One region of the Sporofaciens sp. SGI.106 genome, then DNA from elsewhere that is predicted to be linked to it. Evidence: a T-box and tRNA genes for the amino acid it is inferred to sense, from the RefSeq annotation. Region 1 holds a T-box; the other holds one or more tRNA genes.
What was found. The T-box of region 1 lies ahead of proS (proline--tRNA ligase). A T-box ahead of a tRNA ligase gene usually reads a tRNA of that ligase, here a tRNA-Pro.
Positions count from the first base shown of each region.

Region 2: it has a tRNA-Pro gene. The T-box ahead of proS (proline--tRNA ligase) is inferred to sense a tRNA for this amino acid. The anticodon was not compared.

Region 1 is NZ_JBNPMZ010000015.1:37,448-48,815, forward strand. Features, by position in the region: gene ACQRCC_RS11180 (DnaD domain protein) at 1-549, opposite strand, end outside; gene murC (UDP-N-acetylmuramate--L-alanine ligase) at 955-2,334, opposite strand; gene ACQRCC_RS11190 (glucose-1-phosphate adenylyltransferase) at 2,554-3,828, shown strand; gene glgD (glucose-1-phosphate adenylyltransferase subunit GlgD) at 3,825-4,943, shown strand; gene spoVG (septation regulator SpoVG) at 4,974-5,261, shown strand; gene ACQRCC_RS11205 (RluA family pseudouridine synthase) at 5,720-6,469, opposite strand; gene ACQRCC_RS11210 (calcium/sodium antiporter) at 6,789-7,754, shown strand; T-box leader at 7,841-8,053, shown strand; gene proS (proline--tRNA ligase) at 8,184-9,623, shown strand; gene ACQRCC_RS11220 (CCA tRNA nucleotidyltransferase) at 9,623-10,972, shown strand; gene ACQRCC_RS11225 (CotS family spore coat protein) at 11,045-11,368, shown strand, end outside.
Region 2 is NZ_JBNPMZ010000004.1:197,678-209,045, reverse strand. Features, by position in the region: gene ACQRCC_RS05155 (carbohydrate ABC transporter permease) at 1-713, shown strand, start outside; gene ACQRCC_RS05150 (carbohydrate ABC transporter permease) at 713-1,573, shown strand; gene ACQRCC_RS05145 (glycoside hydrolase family 32 protein) at 1,635-2,942, shown strand; gene ACQRCC_RS05140 (carbohydrate kinase family protein) at 2,976-3,941, shown strand; gene ACQRCC_RS05135 (amylosucrase) at 3,976-5,811, shown strand; tRNA gene ACQRCC_RS05130 (tRNA-Pro) at 5,853-5,927, opposite strand; gene dapB (4-hydroxy-tetrahydrodipicolinate reductase) at 6,095-6,892, shown strand; gene arcC (carbamate kinase) at 6,939-7,868, shown strand; gene ACQRCC_RS05115 (ferredoxin) at 7,949-8,134, shown strand; gene ACQRCC_RS05110 (PRC-barrel domain-containing protein) at 8,185-8,430, shown strand; gene nrdR (transcriptional regulator NrdR) at 8,577-9,029, shown strand; gene truA (tRNA pseudouridine(38-40) synthase TruA) at 9,218-9,952, shown strand; gene xth (exodeoxyribonuclease III) at 9,986-10,738, shown strand; gene ACQRCC_RS05090 (isochorismatase family protein) at 10,746-11,276, shown strand; gene ACQRCC_RS05085 (response regulator) at 11,297-11,368, shown strand, end outside.

The DNA.
Region 1 (11,368 bases):
GATGCTCTTATGGCCGTTCTCTACACAGTATTCGATCAGATAATCGATCAGATCTGAGGACATACCCAGCGTTGTGAAAAAATATGTAATCGTTTCAGCTTCAGTAGAGCTTAAGGTTTTTCCCAGATACTGTTCGGCAATAAAAAGGATCTGTTTTAATTCTTTGCGTTTTTTCGCGGACAGCGGAGCCGGTGAAGCAGAAGCTGTCGGTTCAGAAGATACCGGTTCGGAAGCTGCCGGTTCAGGAGTTGCGGCGGCAGTCCCGGTCTCCGTTTGTTTTCGGCTCTGAAGCTGACTTAAGTCACAGTCCAGAAGACCTTCTTTTTGCCAGTATTTTAAAGCGCGCAGAACATCCTTTTCTGTATCATCCAGGATGTCGGCAATTTTAGAAATGCTTAATTCCATGGAGGGATTGTTCATATAGCGTAAAAGAAGGAGATATACTTTTACGTATTCTCCATTGGCTTTCGGCATATAGGTGTCTATAAATTCATTTTCTAACAGGGTCGTATTGCCCTGAACGTGTGTTGTTAAAGTAAGTTTTGTCATGTCTCTCCACTCCAGGTTGATTTCAATAGTTTCTACGTCTCTACGCTCCGAACGCCACTTCGAGAGCTTTGCTCTCTCAGTGTTCGTTGCACTCACGCTCTCTGCAATCGTCGCGCTCCGAACGCCACTTCGAGAGCTTTGCTCTCTCAGTGTTCGTTGCACTCACGCTCTCTCCAATCGTCGCGCTCCGAACGCCACTTCGAGAGCTTTGCTCTCTCAGTGTTCGTTGCACTCACATGTCTTCCGCTCGGAATCCAATTGTCTGCGAGCAGCCAATGGCTTCCCATCGGAAGACGCGTTCGTCGCTATGCGTTCATCATATCACAGGGGAGGTGATAGACAAAGAAATTTCTGGTGGAAAAACAAGGTTTTTTGTTGATAAATTTGTGTTGAAATTGTGGATAACTAGCCTTTGAGGAGGTCTTCTCCAATGTTTACAACGTCTCCGGCTCCCATAGTTATCAACACGTCACCTTTTTGACAGTGCTCTAAAAAGTAGTTTTCTATTTCCTCAAAGGATGGAAGGTAAATTGCGTCGCATCCTTTTTCTTTCAGCGCGTCGGCAAGCTGGGCGGAGGACACCCCTAAAGTATCAGTTTCGCGGGCAGCGTAAATGTCTGCCAGCACCAGGTGATCCGCATGGGTCAGGGCGTCTGCAAATTCGTCAAACAGAGCCTTGGTACGGGAATAAGTATGAGGCTGGAATACGCACCACAGTTCCCGGTGCGGGTAGTGGGCGGCAGCGGTAAGGGTAGCCCTGATCTCTGTCGGGTGATGAGCATAGTCATCAATGATGATGAAGCCGTTGCGCTCACCCTTGTATTCAAAACGACGGTTCGTTCCATGGAAGGACAGGAGTCCTGCCTGTACGGAAGAAACAGGGATATCTAATAAATCAGCGGATGCGGCTGCAGCCAGCGCATTGGAGATATTGTGGTCTCCGGTTACGGATAACTGAATATGACCCCAGAATTCTCCGTGTTTTATTACATCAAAGGAAGCATTGCCGGACTCATCGTGTGCGATGTTTGCAGCACGGTAATCGGAAGCTTCACTGATTCCGAAAGTCACGATGCGACACTTCAGTCCGGAAGTGATTTCATCAAGATCCGGAATATCTGTGTTAATGACCAGCATACCATCGGATGGCAGAAGCTCTGCAAATTTCCGGAAGGAGTGGCGGATATCGTCCAGGTCCTTGAAGAAGTCCAGATGGTCTGCATCAATATTGAGGATTACAGCAAGCTTCGGGAAGAAGTGCAGGAAACTGTTGGTGTACTCACATGCTTCCGTCAGGAAAATTTCGGAACCGCCTACCCGGATATTTCCTCCGATCGCCTTCAGGATTCCGCCTACGGAAATGGTTGGGTCCTGTTCATCGGCAAGAAGAATATGGGAGAGCATGGAAGTCGTTGTTGTCTTTCCATGGGTTCCGGAGACGGCCACTGGCATCTCGTAATTGGTCATCATCTGGCCAAGAAGCTCCGCACGGCTCAGCATAGGGATTCCCCGGCGCTTTGCTTCCGCAAATTCCTCATTATCTTCATGGATCGCTGCCGTGTATACTACGACATCTATTCCATCTATAATATTGGAAGCTTTCTGCGGATAGAAAATGGATGCACCCATGTTTTCCAGATGATCAGTCAGTGCAGATTCTTTTGCGTCAGAACCGGAAATGGTAAATCCCTCCTTTAAGAGGACTTCAGCCAGACCGCTCATGCTGATTCCACCGATTCCGATAAAGTGTACGTGGATTGGATTTTCAAAATTAATTTTATACATAAGATAACACCTTTCTGAAAAAATTTTAAAAAGTTATCATATTTTCTTTTGTTCATCTATATTATTATAAACATATATGTAAAAAAAGAAAAGTCGGAATTTGTTGTTATATTTCCACAAAAAGAGGATTAAAAAGATATTTTATTTGTAAAATTTGTTCACTATCGGATAGATATATGATATAATATAAACACTAGATTACTGAGAAGGGGTGATGACATGATAAAGAAAGAGATGATAGCGATGTTACTGGCAGGAGGACAAGGCAGCAGACTTGGAGTTCTCACTGCGAAGGTGGCAAAGCCGGCCGTTGCTTTCGGGGGAAAATACAGAATTATCGATTTTCCGCTCAGCAACTGTATTAACTCGGGAATTGATACGGTGGGCGTTCTGACACAATATCAGCCGCTCAGGCTGAATACACATATTGGAATCGGTATTCCGTGGGATCTGGACCGTAATATCGGAGGTGTATCCATCTTACCTCCGTATGAAAAGAGCAGGGGAAGCGAGTGGTATACCGGTACTGCGAATGCGATTTATCAGAATCTGGATTATATGGAGACCTTTAATCCGGATTATGTATTAATACTTTCCGGAGACCACATCTACAAGATGGATTATGAGGTAATGTTGGACTACCATAAGGAAAATAATGCCGACGTTACCATAGCTGCGATGCCGGTCCCGATAGAGGAGGCAAGCCGTTTCGGTATTGTAATTACGGATGATAACGGAAGGATAACAGAGTTCCAGGAGAAACCGCCGGTTCCGAAGAGCAACCTTGCTTCGATGGGAATATATATTTTCAGCTGGCCGGTGCTCAAAGAGGCATTGCTGAAATTGAGTGATGTTCCCGGATGTGACTTCGGTAAGCACATTATTCCGTACTGCCATGAGCAGAATCAGCGTCTGTTTGCATATGAATACAACGGATACTGGAAGGATGTAGGTACACTCGGTTCTTACTGGGAAGCGAACATGGAACTGATCGATATTATTCCTGAGTTCAATTTATATGAGGAATTCTGGAAAATATATACTAACAGCGACATTATTCCTCCGCAATATATCTCTGACAAATCGGTAATTGAGAGAAGTATTATCGGAGACGGAGCAGAGATTTACGGAGAAGTACATAACTGTGTGATCGGATCAGGAGTAAGCATCGGTGAGGGAGCAGTGGTGCGTGACTCTATTATTATGAAAGATGTTGAGATCGGAAATGGCTGCATTATTGATAAGGCAATCATCGCGGAAAATGTAACTCTTGGCGCGAATGTTACGCTGGGAACCGGCGCGGATGTGCCAAACAGGATGAAGCCGGATATTTATTCCTTCGGACTTGTGACAATAGGAGAGAATTCTGTCATACCGGAAGGAGTTCAGATTGGAAAGAATACTGCCGTTAGCGGTGTGACATCCCGGGAGGATTACCCGAATGGAATACTGGAAAGCGGAGAGACATTGATAAAGGCAGGTGAACGAGTATGAGAGCAGTAGGACTTATTTTGGCGGGTGGCAACAGCAATAAGATGAAGGAACTTACGCATAAGAGAGCAGTGGCGGCAATGCCGGTGGCAGGAAGCTACAGAGCCATTGACTTTGCGTTGAGCAATATGTCCAATTCCCATATCCAGAAAGTAGCAGTGCTGACTCAGTACAATGCCCGTTCCCTGAATGAGCACCTGAATTCTTCCAAGTGGTGGGATTTCGGAAGAAAACAGGGTGGTCTGTATGTATTTACGCCGACCATCACTTATGATAACGGATACTGGTACAGAGGAACGGCAGATGCCATATACCAGAATCTGGATTTTCTGAAAAGATGTCATGAGCCTTATGTGATCATCACATCAGGCGATGCAGTTTATAAAATGGATTACAACAAGGTACTGGAGTACCATATTGAAAAGAAAGCAGATATTACGGTGGTGTGCCGGGATCTGGATCCGTATGAGGATGCAAGCAGATTCGGTACAGTGAAGATGAACGAGGATATGCGGATCCTGGAGTTTGAGGAAAAACCGATGGTGGCAACATCCAACACCATTTCCACCGGCATTTATGTAATCAGGAGACGCCAGCTGATCGATCTGATCGAGCATTGTGCAGAAGAAGACAGGTATGATTTTGTAACTGATATCTTAATCCGTTACAGGAATTTGAAGAAGATATACGGTTATAAGATAAAGGACTACTGGAGCAATATCGCTACGGTGGATGCGTATTACAGAACCAACATGGATTTTCTGAAACCGGAAGTAAGGAATTATTTCTTCAAGGGACATCCGAGTATTTACTCAAAGGTAAGTGATCTGCCTCCGGCAAAATATAATCCGGGCGCAGTTGTAAAGAACAGCCTTATTGCAAGTGGAAGTATTATTAACGGAACCGTGGAGAATTCTATTCTGTTTAAGAAAACCTTCGTGGGCAATAATTGTGTGATTAAGAATTCTATTATTCTGAACGATGTCTACATAGGGGACAATGCATACATAGAAAATTGCATTGTGGAGAGTCGTGATACGATCAGGGCAAATACGCGCCACGTAGGAGAGAACGGTATAAAAATAGTGGTCGAGAAAAACGAGAGGTATGCACAATAAAGGGTGCAGTAAAGAAAGGGGCTTAAGCGAATGCAGATTACAGATGTACGCGTGCGTAAAGTGGCAAAAGAAGGAAAATTAAAGGCGGTTGTGTCCATTACTATGGATGAAGAGTTTGTAGTACATGACATTAAGGTCATAGAAGGGGAAAAAGGACTATTCATCGCAATGCCGAGTAAAAAGGCATTGGATGGAGAATATCGTGATATTGCACATCCGATTAATTCCGACACGCGGGAACGTATTCAGAATGTGATTCTTAAGAAATACGAAGAAGCACTGAAAGAAGGAACGGCTGCAGATCTGGCAGAGGCATAGAAGTGGCAGTTAATTGAGAGAAGAAGGGGCATATCATAACGGATTAGCCGGTTGTGATATGCTCCCCTTATTTTTTTATTATTTACGCGGGAAAATACCCTTTTTCTAATTCTCCACATAGTTTTTTCGAAAGTCTACGCGGGAAAATACCCTTTTACTAATTCGACACGTAGTTTTTTCGAAAGTCTACGCGGGAAAATACCCTTTTACTAATTCGACACGTAGTTTTTTTGAAAGTCTACGCGGGAATCAGCATTTTTACTAATTCGCCACGTAGAGAATGCTTAAAACTACGTGTCAGATAAAAGAAAATGGGATTTTCCACGTAAGGAACTCCTAAACATACGTGTTGGATGTAAAAAAAGTAATTTTCCCACGTAAAAGGGGCGCTACTCCATAGATGACTACTCATCTATTTTGTAACAGCCCCCTTTTATGCGACAATGTGCAATCTATTCTTATATTTCGAATTCCATCACTTCCCCGGTCTTCGGATGCCGGAAGCTAAGTTTGTAAGCAATGAGCATCAGCGTTTTATGATCGTCTTCCGGTCGGGAGGCGGGATTATATTTGGTGTCGCCGACAATGGGACATCCCATATTTGCAAGCTGTACCCGAATCTGGTGATGGCGTCCGGTGTCCAGAATGACTTCCAGCCAGGTGTCGTCATTAGTGTCGTCTTTGGGACCATGAACGGTACAGGCATGGATGGAGTTCATATGATTTTGAAGCTCCGCGGATGCCGGACGGTAGTGAAGACGGGCGGATTTTGCGCCCGGAGTATCCTTGCTGCAGATGCGGGAAGTGTTGGTGCGGCCATCCTTTACCATATAATCCTCGAGAGTGCCTTCCGGTGCGGCAGGCTTTCCGTGTACCAGGGCAAGATAGTGCTTGCCAAAGCCTTCCTGCTGAAGTTGATGGTTCAGAGATCTGGCAGCGGCAGGTGTCCTGGCAAAAACAAGGATCCCGGCTACAGGCTGATCCAACCGGTGGATGACAGCCAGATATGGCGGCTTATTTCCGAAAGAAGCTTTGCTTTCGGAACTGGATTTGTTTTTGGAACGGGCCTGTTCGGCCAGATGACAGAGCAGTATATGCTCCAGGTCAGGCGTGCCGGGACGACGGCTCTGGGTGGCCAGTCCGTGGGGCTTCTGACACACAATTATTTCTTTGTCTTCATATAAAATATGAGGTGTCTTTGATTTCATAAAATCTCCTTGACTTCTATCTTTTTCACAATTATTATTGTAACGTATGTAATGTAATTACTGGATTTTAGGATGTTGGGGTCAAAAGCCCTGGGCTATGATACCTACGGATTGTTCCGTGCTTTGCACTCCCACAATCCTGCCCGACATTCGCATATCGCGGGATTATTATCCCACTTTTATGCTCATATCGGGGGCGGGTCCCAAGGACTTTCACCCGCTTATGAGCAAGCTCATGTGGGCTTAGCCCTTTTGACCCTGGTATCATTATATTTAACCACAGGAAACAAATAAGTGTCAATGGAAAGAGGATGGAGATATGGATTATCTGTTGCTGTTTTTGGGATTTGTATTATTAATTAAGGGAGCCGACTTCTTTGTTGACGGAAGCTCCAGTGTGGCAAAAATCCTGAAAGTGCCTTCAATTATCATAGGACTTACGGTAGTGGCATTTGGAACCAGCCTTCCGGAGCTTTCGGTCAGTGTGACTGCGGCTTTGAGTGGCAAGAATGATCTGGCAGTCAGTAATGTGCTGGGTTCCAATATGTTCAACCTGCTGGTGGTGCTGGGCTGCTGTGCGCTGGTGAATCCGGTGCAGGCACAATGGTCTCTTTTGAAAAAGGAATTTCCATTTTCTATTTTCATTACCGTGATCCTGCTCCTGTTGGATTCTGACTTTTCGATCATGAAGGTAATAAATGGTACGGAAAGTTTCTGTCTGGGCAGGGCAGCAGGAATTTTATTTTTGATTTTATTTGCTATCTTCCTGTATGCGTCGGTAAAGACAGCGCTTCGAGCCAGGGAAGAGATGCAGGAAACGGAAGAAGAGTATAAGGTAATGAGTCCGGTGAAGAGTGCGCTGTATATCGTGGGGGGAATTGCAGGAATCGCTTTGGGAGGCGATCTGGTAGTAGACAGCGCTTCGTCCATTGCTGCGACTTTTGGACTGAGTCAGACCTTTATCGGTCTTACCATAGTTGCTCTGGGAACATCACTTCCGGAACTGGTGACTTCGGTTGTGGCGGCAGGAAAAGGGGAGAATGACCTGGCTGTAGGTAATGTAGTCGGTTCCAATATCTTCAATATTCTCCTGATTCTGGGTGTGTCTTCGACGATCACACCGATTACTCTGGAGGTGACAGCGGTATATGACACACTGATTTTAATTGCCGCAAGCAGTATTGTCTATGTGGCAGCTATCAGTAAACGCGAGATCCGCAAGGGAGAAGGAGCACTGTTCCTGCTGTCCTATCTGATGTTCTTTATATATATTTTGATACGCTAGTATACTAACCCTTGACAAATATTGGGATTTCAAGTAGAATGGCAGTTAACCGAATAACCCGCCGGCAATGATGGTTGCAGAACGCGGGTCTGGCGATGAAAGGGAATAGTAGTTGCATCGGATATTCCACAGAGAGAGAGTCCGCAGGCTGAGAGATTCTTGTATGGATGTGCAGTGAACCTACCCTGGAGCCTCTTTGCGAAAGTGAAGCGTAGCACTGGCGTTAACGGTGATGAGAGAGAACTGCGAGAGGGTCGCAGTTAACTAGGGTGGTACCGCCGAGTTTTTCGGTCCCTTTTTTAGGGAGCGAAGAGCCCGGCGTTTTTTGTTCTGTAAGAAAATGTTTTTCATAGAACATATGAGGCACAAAACTCCCGGCAAATAATCGTGGGGCAAGGGCCCTGCCAGAAAAGAAAAGGAGAAAAGAACATGGCAAAGGAAAAATTAGTCAAAAATATCACACCACGTGATGAAAACTTTGCACAGTGGTATACGGATGTTGTCCGTGAAGCAAAGCTGTGTGATTACTCAAGCGTAAAAGGATGTCTGAATTATCTTCCGAATGGATATGCAATCTGGGAACTGATTCAGGCTGACCTGGACAGACGTTTTAAAGAAACAGGCGTCGAGAACGTATATCTGCCGACACTGATTCCGGAATCTCTTCTTGAGAAAGAAGCAGATCATATCGAAGGATTTGCTCCGGAAGTTGCATGGGTAACTCACGGTGGTATGGAGAGATTACAGGAAAGAATGTGTATCCGTCCTACATCAGAGACTTTGTTCTGTGACTTGTGGTCTAAGACGGTTCGTTCATACAGAGACCTGCCGAAAGTATGGAACCAGTGGAATTCCGTACTTCGCTGGGAGAAGACAACAAGACCATTCCTTCGTTCCAGAGAATTCCTGTGGCAGGAAGGTCATACACTGCATGCAACCTATGAAGAGGCAGAAGAAAGAACGATCCAGATGTGGCATGTATATGAGGACTGCTACAGAGAGACACTGGCTATGCCTTTCGTATCAGGAAGAAAAGCTGAGCATGAGAAATTTGCAGGTGCGCAGGATACTTACACCATCGAGGCACTGATGCATGATGGTAAGGCACTTCAGTCTGCAACCAGCCATTTCTTCGGAAATGGATTCCCGGATGCATTTGGTATTCAGTATATTGATAAGAACAACCAGCCTCACAGCTGTTATGAGACATCATGGGGATGGTCAACCAGAAGTATCGGTGGACTGATCATGGTTCACGGTGATGACGACGGTCTGGTACTGCCTCCGCATGTTGCACCTGTAGAATGCCGCATTATCCCGATCGCACAGCATAAAGAAGGCGTGCTCGACAGAGCATTTGCACTTCTGGATGAGCTTAAAAAAGCAGGATACAGAGTGAAAATCGATGATTCTGATAAGAGCCCGGGATGGAAATTCTCCGAGCAGGAGATCCTTGGTATTCCTACCCGTATCGAGATCGGACCGAAGGATATTGAGAACAATCAGGTTATTGTTGTGCGTCGTGATAATCGTGAGAAGATCGTGGTATCTCTGGATGAGATCGCAACAAAGCTTCGTGATATCCTGGAGACAATCCAGCAGGATATGTACAACAGAGCAGAAGAGTTCCTGAATAATCATATTGATACAGCGGTTACTATGGATGAAATGGTTGAGAAGTTCAAAGCAAACCGTGGATTTGTAAAAGCATGCTGGTGTGGAGATCCGGAATGCGAAGGTGAAGTAAAATACGTGACAGGCGGTGCTGCAACCAGATGTCTGATCGAGGATGAAGAGATGATTTCCGACAAGTGTATCTGGTGTGGAAAACCGGCTAAGCACATGGCATACTGGGGTAAATCATACTAATGCAGATTCAGCTGCCGGAAAAAGTAAACAGAATTATTCAGACTCTGCAGGATCACGGTTACGAGGCCTATGCGGTGGGCGGATGTGTCCGGGATTCCATACTGGGAAGAAGCCCGGAGGACTGGGATATTACCACGTCAGCTATGCCGCAGGAGACAAAGGCGCTGTTTTCCAGAACCTTTGATACCGGAATCGAACATGGTACAGTTACAGTGCTCCTGGACGGAGAAGGATTCGAGGTAACGACCTACCGGGTGGACGGCGAATATGAAGACAGCCGCCATCCGAAGGAAGTGACCTTTACCAGAAGCCTGAAGGAAGATCTGCTTCGCCGGGATTTTACCATTAACGCTATGGCGTATAATGAAAAAGACGGGCTTGTAGATATTTTCGGAGGAATAGAAGATCTGAAGGCGGGAGTCATCCGCTGTGTCGGATGTGCGACAGAGCGCTTCTCGGAAGATGCGCTTCGGATTTTGAGGGGTGTGCGTTTTGCCGCCCAGCTCGGTTTTTCTATTGAGGAAGAGACCAGAGAGGGGATGCGAAGACTCGCACCTACTCTTCAGAATATCAGTGCCGAGCGGATTCAGACGGAGCTTGTGAAGATGCTGGTATCACCGAGACCGGATCTGCTCAGAGAAGCTTATAACCTTGGAGTTACAAAGGAATTTCTTCCGGAATTTGATCGCCTGATGGAAACAGAGCAGGAAACCCCGCATCATATTTACAGCGTAGGAGAGCATACACTTCATGCTCTCATGCAGATTCGTCCGGATAAGGTGCTTCGGCTTACCATGCTGCTCCACGATATGGGCAAACCTGATCTGAAAACCATGGATGAAGAGGGCGTTGCGCATTTTAAAAAGCATGCCATAAGGAGTGAAGAGATTGCAAAATCAGTGCTCCGAAGGCTGAAATTTGATAATGACACCCTGCATAAAGTGACGAAATTAGTATATTATCACGATTATCGTATGCCGGCGACTCCGGTAAATGTCCGCCGGGCGATGAATCGGATCGGTGAAGAATTGTTTCCGCTGTATCTGGAAGTGCGAAGAGCAGATATGCTGGCACAGAGTATGTATCGACGGGAAGAAAAGCTTCAGAATATCGAGGATGTCCGCATTATATATGAGGATATCTTAAGACAGAATCAGTGTGTTTCTCTGAGGGATCTTGCTGTCACGGGAAGAGATCTGATCGAGGACGGCATGAAACCGGGAAAAGAGATGGGAGAAGTTCTTCACTGGCTTCTGGAACAGGTTCTGGATAACCCGGAACTGAATGAAAAAGAAAACCTTCTCCGCCTTGCGCGGGAATGGAAGGAGTTTCGTCTCCTTCCAAGATGAAAAGAAGCATAAATTCCCCTGCACCCACATACATTGAAAAGAACATGTAAGTGTAAGGTGCAGGGGATGAATATGCAGGATTATGAATTAAAGATACTGGAAGAGTATCAGATCAATGTGAAAAGCACCCGGAAAACCAGGGGTGCATTTTTTTGTGATACGGAAGAGGGATTGTTGCTGCTTCGGGAAGCGGGTATGTCGAAGAAACGAATCCCTGCTCTTTATAAATTGTATGCACATTTGCAGGGGCAGGGCTATGAGCGGGTAGATCAGTTTCTGCCAAACCGGGAGGGAGAATACGTCAGTGTCTCGGAAGAAGGGGTTCCCTATGTGCTGAAATACTGGTTCCGGGGACGGGAGTGTGATATCCGTAAGAGCCGGGAACTTCAGGAAAGT
Region 2 (11,368 bases), on a different contig from region 1:
ATTTTGCAGGTGTTATGCATGATAAACAGTTCTGGGTATCCCTTGGATTAACATTTAAGTATGTAATCGTAGTCGTGATTCTGGTAAATGTGATTGCATTTGCAATTGCATATCTGTTGACCAGAGGAATCAAGGGACAGAATTTCTTCAGAGCAGGATTCTTCACACCGAACCTTATCGGAGGTATCGTACTTGGATATATCTGGCAGTTCGTATTCTCCAGAGTATTCGTAAATATCGGAGAGTCTACCGGATGGAGTCTTTTTGAGGCTTCCTGGTTATCAGGACCGGAGAAAGCATTTGCGGCTATGGTACTGGTATCTGTGTGGCAGTTATCCGGGTATATGATCCTTATCTATGTGGCCGGATTTATGGGATTGAGTGAAGATGTTATGGAAGCTGCAAGTATTGATGGGGCATCCGGATGGGTAAAACTGAAAAATATCGTAATGCCGCTGATGATGTCATCTGTGACCATCTGTCTTTTCCTTACATTGTCTCGTGCATTTATGGTATACGATGTAAACCTTTCCCTGACGGCAGGAGGTCCTTACGGATCCACGGAAATGGCAGCAATGCATGTGTATGAGAAGGCATTTACATCCAGACAATTTGGTGTGGGTCAGGCGGAAGCACTTATCTTATTTATCGTTGTTGCATGTATTAGTGGTCTTCAGGTATATCTGACAAAGAAACAGGAGGTGGAAGCATAATGAAACAGACGACAATTGGCGGAAATAAAAGAAAAGCAGCAAATATGCTTGCAATGGCGGGACTGGTGATCGTATTTATCGCATACATGTTTCCGTTTCTGATGGTAGTCATCAACTCTTTGAAACAGAAAAGAGATATCATTAAAAGCCCGTTTTCATGGTTATTTACGATCAAGGGCCTGTCTTTTGACAACTTTGTAAAAGCATTTACTCAGATGGATTTTCTGAATGCATTTAAGAATTCTCTGATTGTAACCGTTTCTGCAACTGTGCTGGTAACATTACTTGCAGCAATGCTTGCTTACTACATTGTAAGACATAATAATAAAATATCTAAAATTACATTTGCACTGATGGTAGCATCCATGATTATCCCGTTCCAGGCAATCATGATCCCTCTGGTAAGTATTTACGGAGGTATGCTGAATGTGCTGAATCACAGACTGACACTGATTTTTATGCATACTGGCTTTTCCATGGCTATGTCTGTGTTCATGTTCCACGGATTTATAAAAGGAAATGTTCCAATCGCGCTGGAAGAGGCGGCATATATTGATGGATGTACACATTCACAGACATTTTTCAGAATTGTGCTGCCATTGTTAAAACCGATTATTTCAACGATGGTAATTCTGAATTCACTGGCATTCTGGAATGACTTCCTGTTGCCGTCACTGGTACTGACAGATAAGAAGCTTCTGACATTGCCGCTTTCTACTTATAGTTTTTACGGTACATATTCTGCAGATTATGGTACGATCATGGCCGGACTTTTACTGTGCGTAATACCAATACTGATTCTGTATGTTGTGCTTCAGAAACAGATTATCGGCGGTGTTGTTGCAGGTGCGGTAAAATAAAGATCATAAGGAGGGGATTCCAACCCTCCTTTGGCTGATTTGAGAAAAGGATGCAGTAGATATGAAAGATATGATACATTTAAAAGCACCGGGAAATTGGATAAATGACCCGAATGGATTTATTTATTATAACGGAAATTATCATCTGTTTTATCAGCATTTCCCGTATGCTCCAAGATGGGGAACCATGCATTGGGGTCATGCGGTGAGCAAAGATCTGGTTAACTGGGAGCATAAAGGAATTGCACTTTTTCCGACAAAATATGAAGATCAGAACGGATGTTTTTCGGGTAGTGCGCTGGAGCATGATGGACACATGTATATTTATTTTACAGGAGTTCATTATAATAAACCGGATCCGGATGATATACATCTGTGTCTGGATGATAAGTTTGAGTCTTCCCAGTTGATGATGGTATCGGATGATGGTTTTCAGTTTGACAATTTTAACGGGAAAAAGCTAATTATTCCCCCGATTACAGATAAAAAAATCGGAGACAGGGCACACACCAGAGATCCGAAAGTATGGCGTGGGAAAGATGCCTGGTATATGGTGCTGGGCAGTAAGTCTGAAACCGGGAATGGAAAACTGCTCTTCTTCAAAAGTGAAGATCTCTCCGAATGGACAATGGTGAACAGTGTCGAAAAAGAAGGATTGGGAAATATGTGGGAATGCCCGGACTATTTTGAGACAGAAGGTGGTAAAGTACTTTTGTTCTCACCGATGGGATTTATCAATGACGGAAAACGCTATGCAGAACAATCCATTTGTATGAATGTAGCGTTTGATGAGGAAACCTGTACGATGAACCTGTCGGGAGAATATCAGTTTCTGGATTATGGGCAGGATCTGTACGCGCCTCAGAGTACGCTGGATGAGGAAGGAAGACGAACGGTTATTGCCTGGATGCGTATGCCGGAAGCGGTAGACGGAAAATGGAATGGCATGTTCTGCATTCCAAGAGTTGTAGAAGTGGAGGACGGACACATTTACTTCCGTCCCCATCCGAATGTGGGAAGACAGTTCTGTCGTCGTATAGAATCTCCTCAGGAAGCAGGAAAAGCGGGATATAGAGTGAGTTTTGATCTGAAAGATGGAGAAACTGTAAACATCGGAGGTTATAAAATCTTCAGAAAAGGGGATCGGATCTGCACGGACAGAAGCGAAGTATTCTGTGACTGTGGCAATTACAGGATGCAGTTTTTCACTCCGGAAGTAAAAGAGGGATATAGCCTGGATGTTTATGTGGACGATAATCTGATTGAAGTATTTGTAAATAATGGAGAGTATGTTATCAGCAATATTGTCTATGGATTGAAAAAAGAAATTTTTGCAGAATGTATGGTGGAAATATTTACAATAGAATAACCGGCAAATCGCGGTTGTTTATGAGGAGGCAGCATGAAGATATTTGATGTAGTGGCGTTAGGTGAACTGTTGATTGATTTTACAGAAAATGGAGAAAGCATACAGGGAAATCCTCTACTGGAAGCAAATCCTGGAGGAGCACCCTGCAATGTACTGGCAATGCTGAATAATCTGGGCAGGAAAACGGCATTTATCGGAAAGGTGGGAAAGGATTCCTTCGGGCAGATGCTCACGAAAACGGTCAGGGAAAGTGGAACAGATGTGACTAATCTGGTAGTGGATGAAAAGGTACATACAACACTTGCATTTGTGCATACATTGCCCGATGGAGATCGTGATTTCAGTTTTTACCGAAATCCGGGAGCGGACATGATGCTTAGAAAAGAAGAGGTCAGAGAAGAAGTCATTAGAGAAGGGAAGATATTTCATTTTGGAACACTTTCTTCTACTCATGAGGGAGTGCGTGAGGCAACCAGGTATGCGATAGATGTGGCAAAGGAACAGGGACTTCTCATTTCCTTTGATCCCAATTTGCGGGAGCCATTGTGGGAAACTCTGGAGGATGCGAGAAGGGAAATAGAATATGGACTTTCCAAATGCGATATTCTGAAAATATCAGATAACGAACTGGAATTTATGACGGGAACACGGGATTATTCTGAGGGCGTGCAAATTCTTCGGGAGCGCTATAAAATTTCCCTGATACTGGTTACGTTGGGGAAAGAAGGAAGCAGGGCATATTATAAAGATAAAATGGCAGCGGCTCCTTCATTTCCACAGAAAAACACGATTGAGACAACGGGAGCCGGAGATACATTTGAAGGGTGTGCTTTGAACTATATTCTGGAACATGGGCTGGAGGATCTGACGGAAGAGAATTTGAAAGAAATGCTTATTTTTGCAAATGCAGGAGCATCGATTATTACAACCAGGAAGGGCGCGTTAAAGGTAATGCCCACAGTTGAGGAAATCAGAGCATTAATAGAGGAGAGAAAGTAAAGATTAATAAAACAGCAGGAGGATAAATATACCAATGTCAGGAACAGAAGAAATTTTTCAACAAAGATTAGAAAGGCACCATGATGAATTAAGATGGCTGTATATGGAATTATATCAAAATGGGGATATGTTTGCGGAGTTATGTGACCAGATGTATGAGTATTACCGGAAACGCAGACAGCAGCTTAAGAAAAGAGACAGAGTCCGTGAAAATCATCCTGACTGGTTCCGCAAGAATGATATGCTGGGAATGATGCTGTATATTGATAATTTTGCGGGGAATCTGAAAGGAGTTCAGAAAAAACTGTCCTATCTTGAAAAATGTAATGTAAATTGTATTCATTTGATGCCGTTTCTGGATTCTCCAAAGGGGCGTTCTGACGGAGGCTACGCTGTGGCAGATTTTCGTAAAGTCCGGCCGGATCTGGGCACTATGGATGAACTGGCAGAACTGGCAGATGACTGTCATGAACGAGGAATGAATCTGTGCATGGATTTTGTTATGAACCATACCTCGGAGGATCATGAGTGGGCAGTCCGCGCCAGACGGGGCGAGGGAGAATACATGAGCAGGTATTTTTTCTACGATAATTACGAAATCCCCAGACGATATGAGGAAACCGTGCCTCAGGTATTTCCCACCACGGCACCGGGCAATTTTACGTATCTGCAGGATGCGGGGCATTATGTTATGACTACATTTTATCCCTATCAGTGGGATCTGAACTACAGCAATCCGCGCGTTTTTAATGAGATGATGTATAATTTCCTCTATTTTGCAAACCAGGGCATGGATGTTATCCGAATCGATGCAGTTCCTTATATCTGGAAGGAAATGGGAACATGCTGCAGGAATCTCCCACAGGTTCACAACATTGTACGTATGATGCGCATGATAGGAGAGATTGTCTGTCCGGGTGTCGTCCTTTTAGGAGAAGTGGTTATGGAGCCGGAAAAGGTTGCCCCGTACTTCGGAACGGTGGAGAAGCCGGAATGTCATATGCTTTATAATGTGACAACAATGGCTACTACCTGGAACTGTGTGGCGATGGAAGATATCAGACTTTTGAAAAAACAGATGGACATTGTGAACAGCCTGCCCCGGGAGTATACTTTCTTAAATTATCTGCGCTGTCATGATGACATAGGATGGGGACTGGATTATCCGGCCCTCAGGCAGTGGGGAATGCAGGAGGTACCTCATAAGAGATTCCTGAACGATTATTTCACAGGCAGGATTGCAGGCAGTGTGAGCCGGGGAGAGCTGTATAATGATGATCCTGTAACTCAGGATGCAAGATTCTGCGGAACAACAGCATCCATGTGTGGTGTGGAAAGCGCCGGATTTGAGGGCGATTCGAAAAAGATGGAGAATGCGATCCGTGCGGATATCATGCTTCATGCATGTATGCTGGCACAGTCAGGTATTCCGATGTTGTACAGTGGAGATGAAATCGGTCAGGTCAACGATTACTCATACAAAGATGATCCCGATAAATGCGTCGATTCCCGTTATATTCACCGCGGAAAATTCCACTGGGAGCTGGCAGAAAAGTGTGAAGAGGAAGGCAGTGTGCAGGAGAGTATTTTCGGAGCGCTTGATAAACTTGAGAAAATACGCCGGAGGGAATCTGTCTTCGATGCATCGGCTAACGTATATACTTATGATGTTCACGATGATGCTGTCCTTTGTATTATGAGAGAAAAGGATGGTGAAAGATTCTTTGGAATCTTTAATTTCAGCGCCGGGGAGAGAACGGCGTGGATGAAAGAAGAAGGCGCTTATGTGGACCTTATGACAGGGAAGGAAATCAAGGTTGAGAATCCTGTGGTGCCGGGACATGGCTTTTACTGGATAAAAAGTAAATAACAATAAAAAGGACTATCAGTATTATGATAGTCCTTTTTTAGTCGGGGTAACAGGATTCGAACCTGCGACCTCACGGCCCCCAGCCGTGCGCTCTAACCAAACTGAGCCATACCCCGATGGGTCTATTATATACGAAATGTGTCGAAGAATGCAATAGAAAAATAAAATATATGAAATCTACACATTATTTATCCTATTATATTCCATCTTGTGTTAAAATAAACCTAAATCTATGCTTATAAGAAAAATATGTATGAATTCTTATGTGGAAGGAGTATGGTATATGAAAGCAATTGTAGTAGGACCAAGAGGAAAGATGGGAAAGCTGATTACTCAGATTGCAGCATCCAGAGATGATATGGAACTGGTGGCAGGCGTGGCGCCAAAAGGCAGAGATTACATAGGAAAAGATCTGGGACAGGCAGCGCTTGTAGGATACGACCTTGGGGTTCCGGTGGTAGATGATCTGGAATCTGTGATCGATCAGTGCGATGTAATCATTGACTTTTCTACCAGAGAGATGGCTATGGAGGTTCTGAAGATGGCTATCGCCCATAAGAAGGCGCTGGTATGTGGAACGACAGGATTTTCACCGGAGGAATTTCAGAAATTCAGAGATGCGGCGAATGAGATACCAATGCTGTACGCTGCCAATACTTCCAAACTGGTGAATATTATGAATAAGCTTCTGGAGATTGTGACAAAGGCTGTGGGTGATGAGGCGGATATTGAGATTCTGGAGATGCATGACCAGTGGAAGAAGGATGCGCCAAGCGGTACATCCAGAGAAATGGGAGAGATTATGGCTCATGCCATGGGAAAAGAACTTTCTGACATTGCAGTTTACGGAAGAGAGGGAGAGTGTCCGAGACAGAAAGGAACGATTGGTTATCATTCCCTGAGAGCGGGTAATATTCCAAGCAGTCACAGTGTGTATTTTGGATTTATGGGTGAACGTCTGGAGATTACCCATCATTCTTATAACTGGGAATGTTTTGCAAGAGGAGCATGTGACTGTGCGGCCTATCTGGAGGGAAAAGGACCGGGATTTTATACCATCCAGGATGTATTGAATTTATAGTTCTTATATGATGACGAGATAAATTAATAAGGAAAGGAAAACAATTATGAAAAAAAGAGTGGTAGTAGCATTGGGACATCGGGCATTAGGCACAACACTGCCGGAACAGAAGGAGGCGGTTAAGCGGTCTGCCAAATCTATCGCAGATCTGATTGAGGAAGGATATCAGGTGGTTATTACTCACAGTAATGCACCACAGGTGGGTATGATCCATACTGCAATGAATGAGTTTGGTAAGGTTCATCAGGATTATACGGCAGCACCTATGTCGGTATGTTCTGCGATGAGCCAGGGATATATTGGATATGACCTGCAGAATGCAATCAGAGAAGAACTTCTGGATCGTGGTATTTTCCGTACAGTAAGTACAATTCTTACTCAGGTGACGGTGGATCCTTATGATGAAGCCTTTTATACACCGACTAAAGTCCTGGGACGATATATGTCTGCCGAGGAGGCTAATCAGGAGCGTAAGAAAGGAAATTATGTGGTTGAGGAGCCTGGTAAGGGCTTCCGTCGTGTCGTGTCTGCACCGAATCCGGTGAATATTGTAGAAATAGAAGCAATCCGTGCACTGGTTGAGGCTGATCAGATAGTAATTGCCTGTGGCGGAGGTGGTATTCCGGTTCTTGTCCAGGATAATCATCTGAAGGGAGCCAGTGCTGTTATAGAAAAGGATCTGGCAGCCGGAAAGCTTGCAGAGGAGATTAATGCAGATGAACTGATTATTCTGACCAGTGTGGAGAAGGTATGCATTAATCTTGGAAAGCCGGATGAAGCTAAACTTGGAGAGATTACGGTGGAGCAGGCAAAACAGTATATGGAGGAAGGCCATTTTGGCATATATAATATGCTTCCCAAATTCCGTGCGTCCGTGGAATTTATAGAGAAACGGGAGGGAAGGAGTGCACTGATCACTTCCTTTGATAAGCTGAAAGAGGGTATCAAAGGGAAGACCGGAACGGTAATCCGTTAGGGAAAGTATATTTTTGCAAAGTCGGGGAATACTGGAACATGTGCATGTTGTGCATATCATGAGAAGGAGGAACCGATTTTATGAAAGCAAGAGTGAACGATGGATGTATCTCATGCGGAGCCTGTGTGGAAATGTGTCCGGAGGTATTCCGTTTTAATGACGACGGGGTTGCAGAGGCATATGCCGGTGTGTCTGCAGAGGATGAAGAATCTGCAGTGGAAGCGAGAGATAACTGTCCGGTGTCAGTGATTGATATTGAAGAATAGACAGAACAAAGGTGACGGGTCTGGCATATAATGCAGTAAGAGGTGGTAGTATGAAACTGAGTGAGTTTCAGGATAAAGAAGTAATTAACACCTGTGACTGCAAAAAGCTGGGTTCCGTCACCGATTTGATTTTTGATGAATGCAAGGGATGTATTGAGGCAATTATCATTCCCAAATCAGGAAAATGGTGCTGTCTGTTTGGTGAGGGCGGGGAATATATTATTCCCTTTTCCTGTATTAGAAAAATAGGTCCGGATATTATTCTTGTTGAAATTCATGAAGAGGATGGAAAGTAAACGTAAAAGTGACGCATATGGGTACAAATGCTTTGACAACAGGCTTTTTGAACGATATACTATATATAAATATAGAAGTCCATTTGATTGTGGATTAAGATACAGGGCCGCTCTCGGAGCGGACAGAGGAAAGGATGGAGACTAAGATGAAATGCCCATATTGCAGCCACCCGGATACCAGAGTAATCGATTCCAGACCCGCAGAGGATGGTAATTCCATTCGAAGAAGACGTTCCTGTGATGTCTGTGGAAAGCGGTTCACGACCTACGAGAAGGTTGAGACAATTCCTCTTACAATTATTAAGAAGGACAATACGAGAGAACAGTATAACAGAGATAAGATTGAGAATGGTGTGATCCGTGCATGTTATAAACGTCCGGTTCCAACAGGCGAGATTCAGAAGGCTGTGGAGCGTATTGAGACAAAGATTTTCAGGCTGGAGGAGAAGGAAATTCCCAGCAGTACCATTGGGGAAATAGTGATGGACGAATTGAAGAATCTGGATGAAGTTGCCTATGTAAGGTTCGCCTCTGTGTATCGGGAATTCAAAGATGTCAGTACATTTATGGCAGAGATTAAGAAGATGATGGACAGATAGATTTCAGACTGAAAGCGCAACAAAAGTGTAAATGTGAAAATGCTGTGAATGTGCAGAAGTTAATTGCGAAGAAAACTGGAAAGTGCTAATATAAGGGAAGAAGCAGGTATGCTTCTTCTTTTTCAGTTATAGATTTTGAAATAGTTTTATGGCTTTTTAATGGTTGGTTGTAGATAGGGTGAATATAAATGAGGAATTATAAATTAACGATTGCTTATGACGGCAGCCGCTATCAGGGATGGCAGCGGCAGGCAACTACTGACAATACGATTCAGCATATTCTGGAATGGAGTATTGGCCGGCTGGTAGGATATCGGGTTCAGGTGGATGGCTCGGGAAGAACGGACAGTGGTGTTCATGCCAGAGGACAGGTGGCAAATGTGAAGCTTTCCAAGCTTTATGATGTAGATGATCTGAAAGATGCTTTGAACCGGTGTCTGCCGGAGGATATCCGTATCCTGCAGGTGGAGCTGGTGAGGAGTAATTTCCATGCACGTAAGAGTGCAAAGGGCAAGAAGTATGAATATTATATTGACTGCAGGGAAAAACCGGACGTATTTTCCAGGAGATATTGCTATCATTATCCGGCGGAGCTGGATATTGAAGCTATGAGGGATGCGGTAAAATATCTGATTGGAGTAAAAGATTTTTCTGCATTTACTGATAATAAAGAAACGAATGACACGGTACGTAGAATTTATAATATTAAGATTGTAAAATCCGGAGATAAAATTCGTATTACTTATTATGGTTCCGGATTTTTGTACCACATGGTGCGGATTATGACCGGAACACTGATTGAGATAGGAGCCGGGAAGCGGGATGCGTCCAAGCTTCCGGTGGTGATTGCTTCTGAGGACAGAAGTCTGGCAGGATTTCTGGCGCCTGCACGGGGGTTGTTCCTTAGGAAAGTTTATTATTAGAGGAAGATTACAGAATTATTTGGAGGATGAGTGATGAAGTTTATTTCATGGAATGTAAATGGAATCCGTGCCTGTGTGCAGAAGGGATTTATGGATTTCTTTAATGAGGCGGATGCGGATATCTTCTGTTTGCAGGAGACGAAGATGCAGGAGGGACAGCTTACACTGGATACTCCGGGGTATCATCAGTATTGGAATTATGCAGTGAGGAAGGGGTATTCCGGAACAGCAATATTTTCAAAAGAGGAGCCTGTTAAGGTGACATATGGTATGGGTATAGAAGAACATGATCAGGAAGGACGGGTGATTACCCTGGAATTTCCGGAGTATTATTTTATTACGGTGTATACTCCGAATTCTCAGAACGAGCTGGCAAGGCTGCCGTATCGCATGCGGTGGGAACAGGATTTTCTGTCTTATCTGAAGAAACTGGAAGAGACAAAACCGGTGATATTCTGTGGAGACCTGAACGTGGCTCATAAAGAGATTGATCTGAAGAATCCAAAGACGAATCGGAAAAATGCAGGATTTACAGATGAAGAAAGAGAAAAATTCAGTACACTTCTGGATGCAGGGTTTGTGGATACATTTCGTTATTTTTATCCGGATCAGGAGGGGATTTATTCCTGGTGGTCATACCGTTTCAGTGCACGGGCAAAGAATGCGGGGTGGCGTATTGACTATTTCTGTGTGTCTGAATGCCTGAAAGATAGATTGAAAGATGCGAAAATTCTGACGGATGTGATGGGGTCTGACCATTGTCCGGTTGTATTAGAGATGGAGTAAATATGGTATGAGGATTGAGAGGGAACAGGCGATAGCGCTTGCCATTGATTATCAGGAACGGCTGGTGCCGGTGATGGACAGGAAGACGGAGCTGATAGAAAATTCCGGTATTTTGCTTGCAGGACTCCGGGAATTGGGAGTTCCGATAGTAGTAACTCAGCAATATACGAAAGGGCTGGGAAAGACGGTCCAGGAGATTGTGGAAGCTATTGGAAGCCCGGAGTATGTGGAGAAAATCCGGTTCAGTGCGTGTGATGTAGTAGAGGAAAAGATTCACGCGAAGAAGTATGTGATCGTCTGTGGCGTGGAGGCGCATATCTGTGTGCTTCAGACGGTGATTGATCTGAAGTCTGCAGGATATATTCCGGTGCTGGTGACAGACTGTATTTCCAGCAGAAAGGCATTTGACCGGGAGATGGCAGTGCAGCGTGCAATACAGGAAGGAGCAGTAGTGACTACCTGTGAGGCTTTATTATTTGAGCTTCTGGGAGAAGCGGGAACGGCAGAAAGTAAGAAGATTCAAAGGCTGGTGAAATAAGGGATTGGAGGCTGCCCGAATTGAAAGAACAAAAAATGGATAGAGGTATTCTTTTCAGGACAGTAACTGTGTTCATAGTCTGCCTGTTGCTT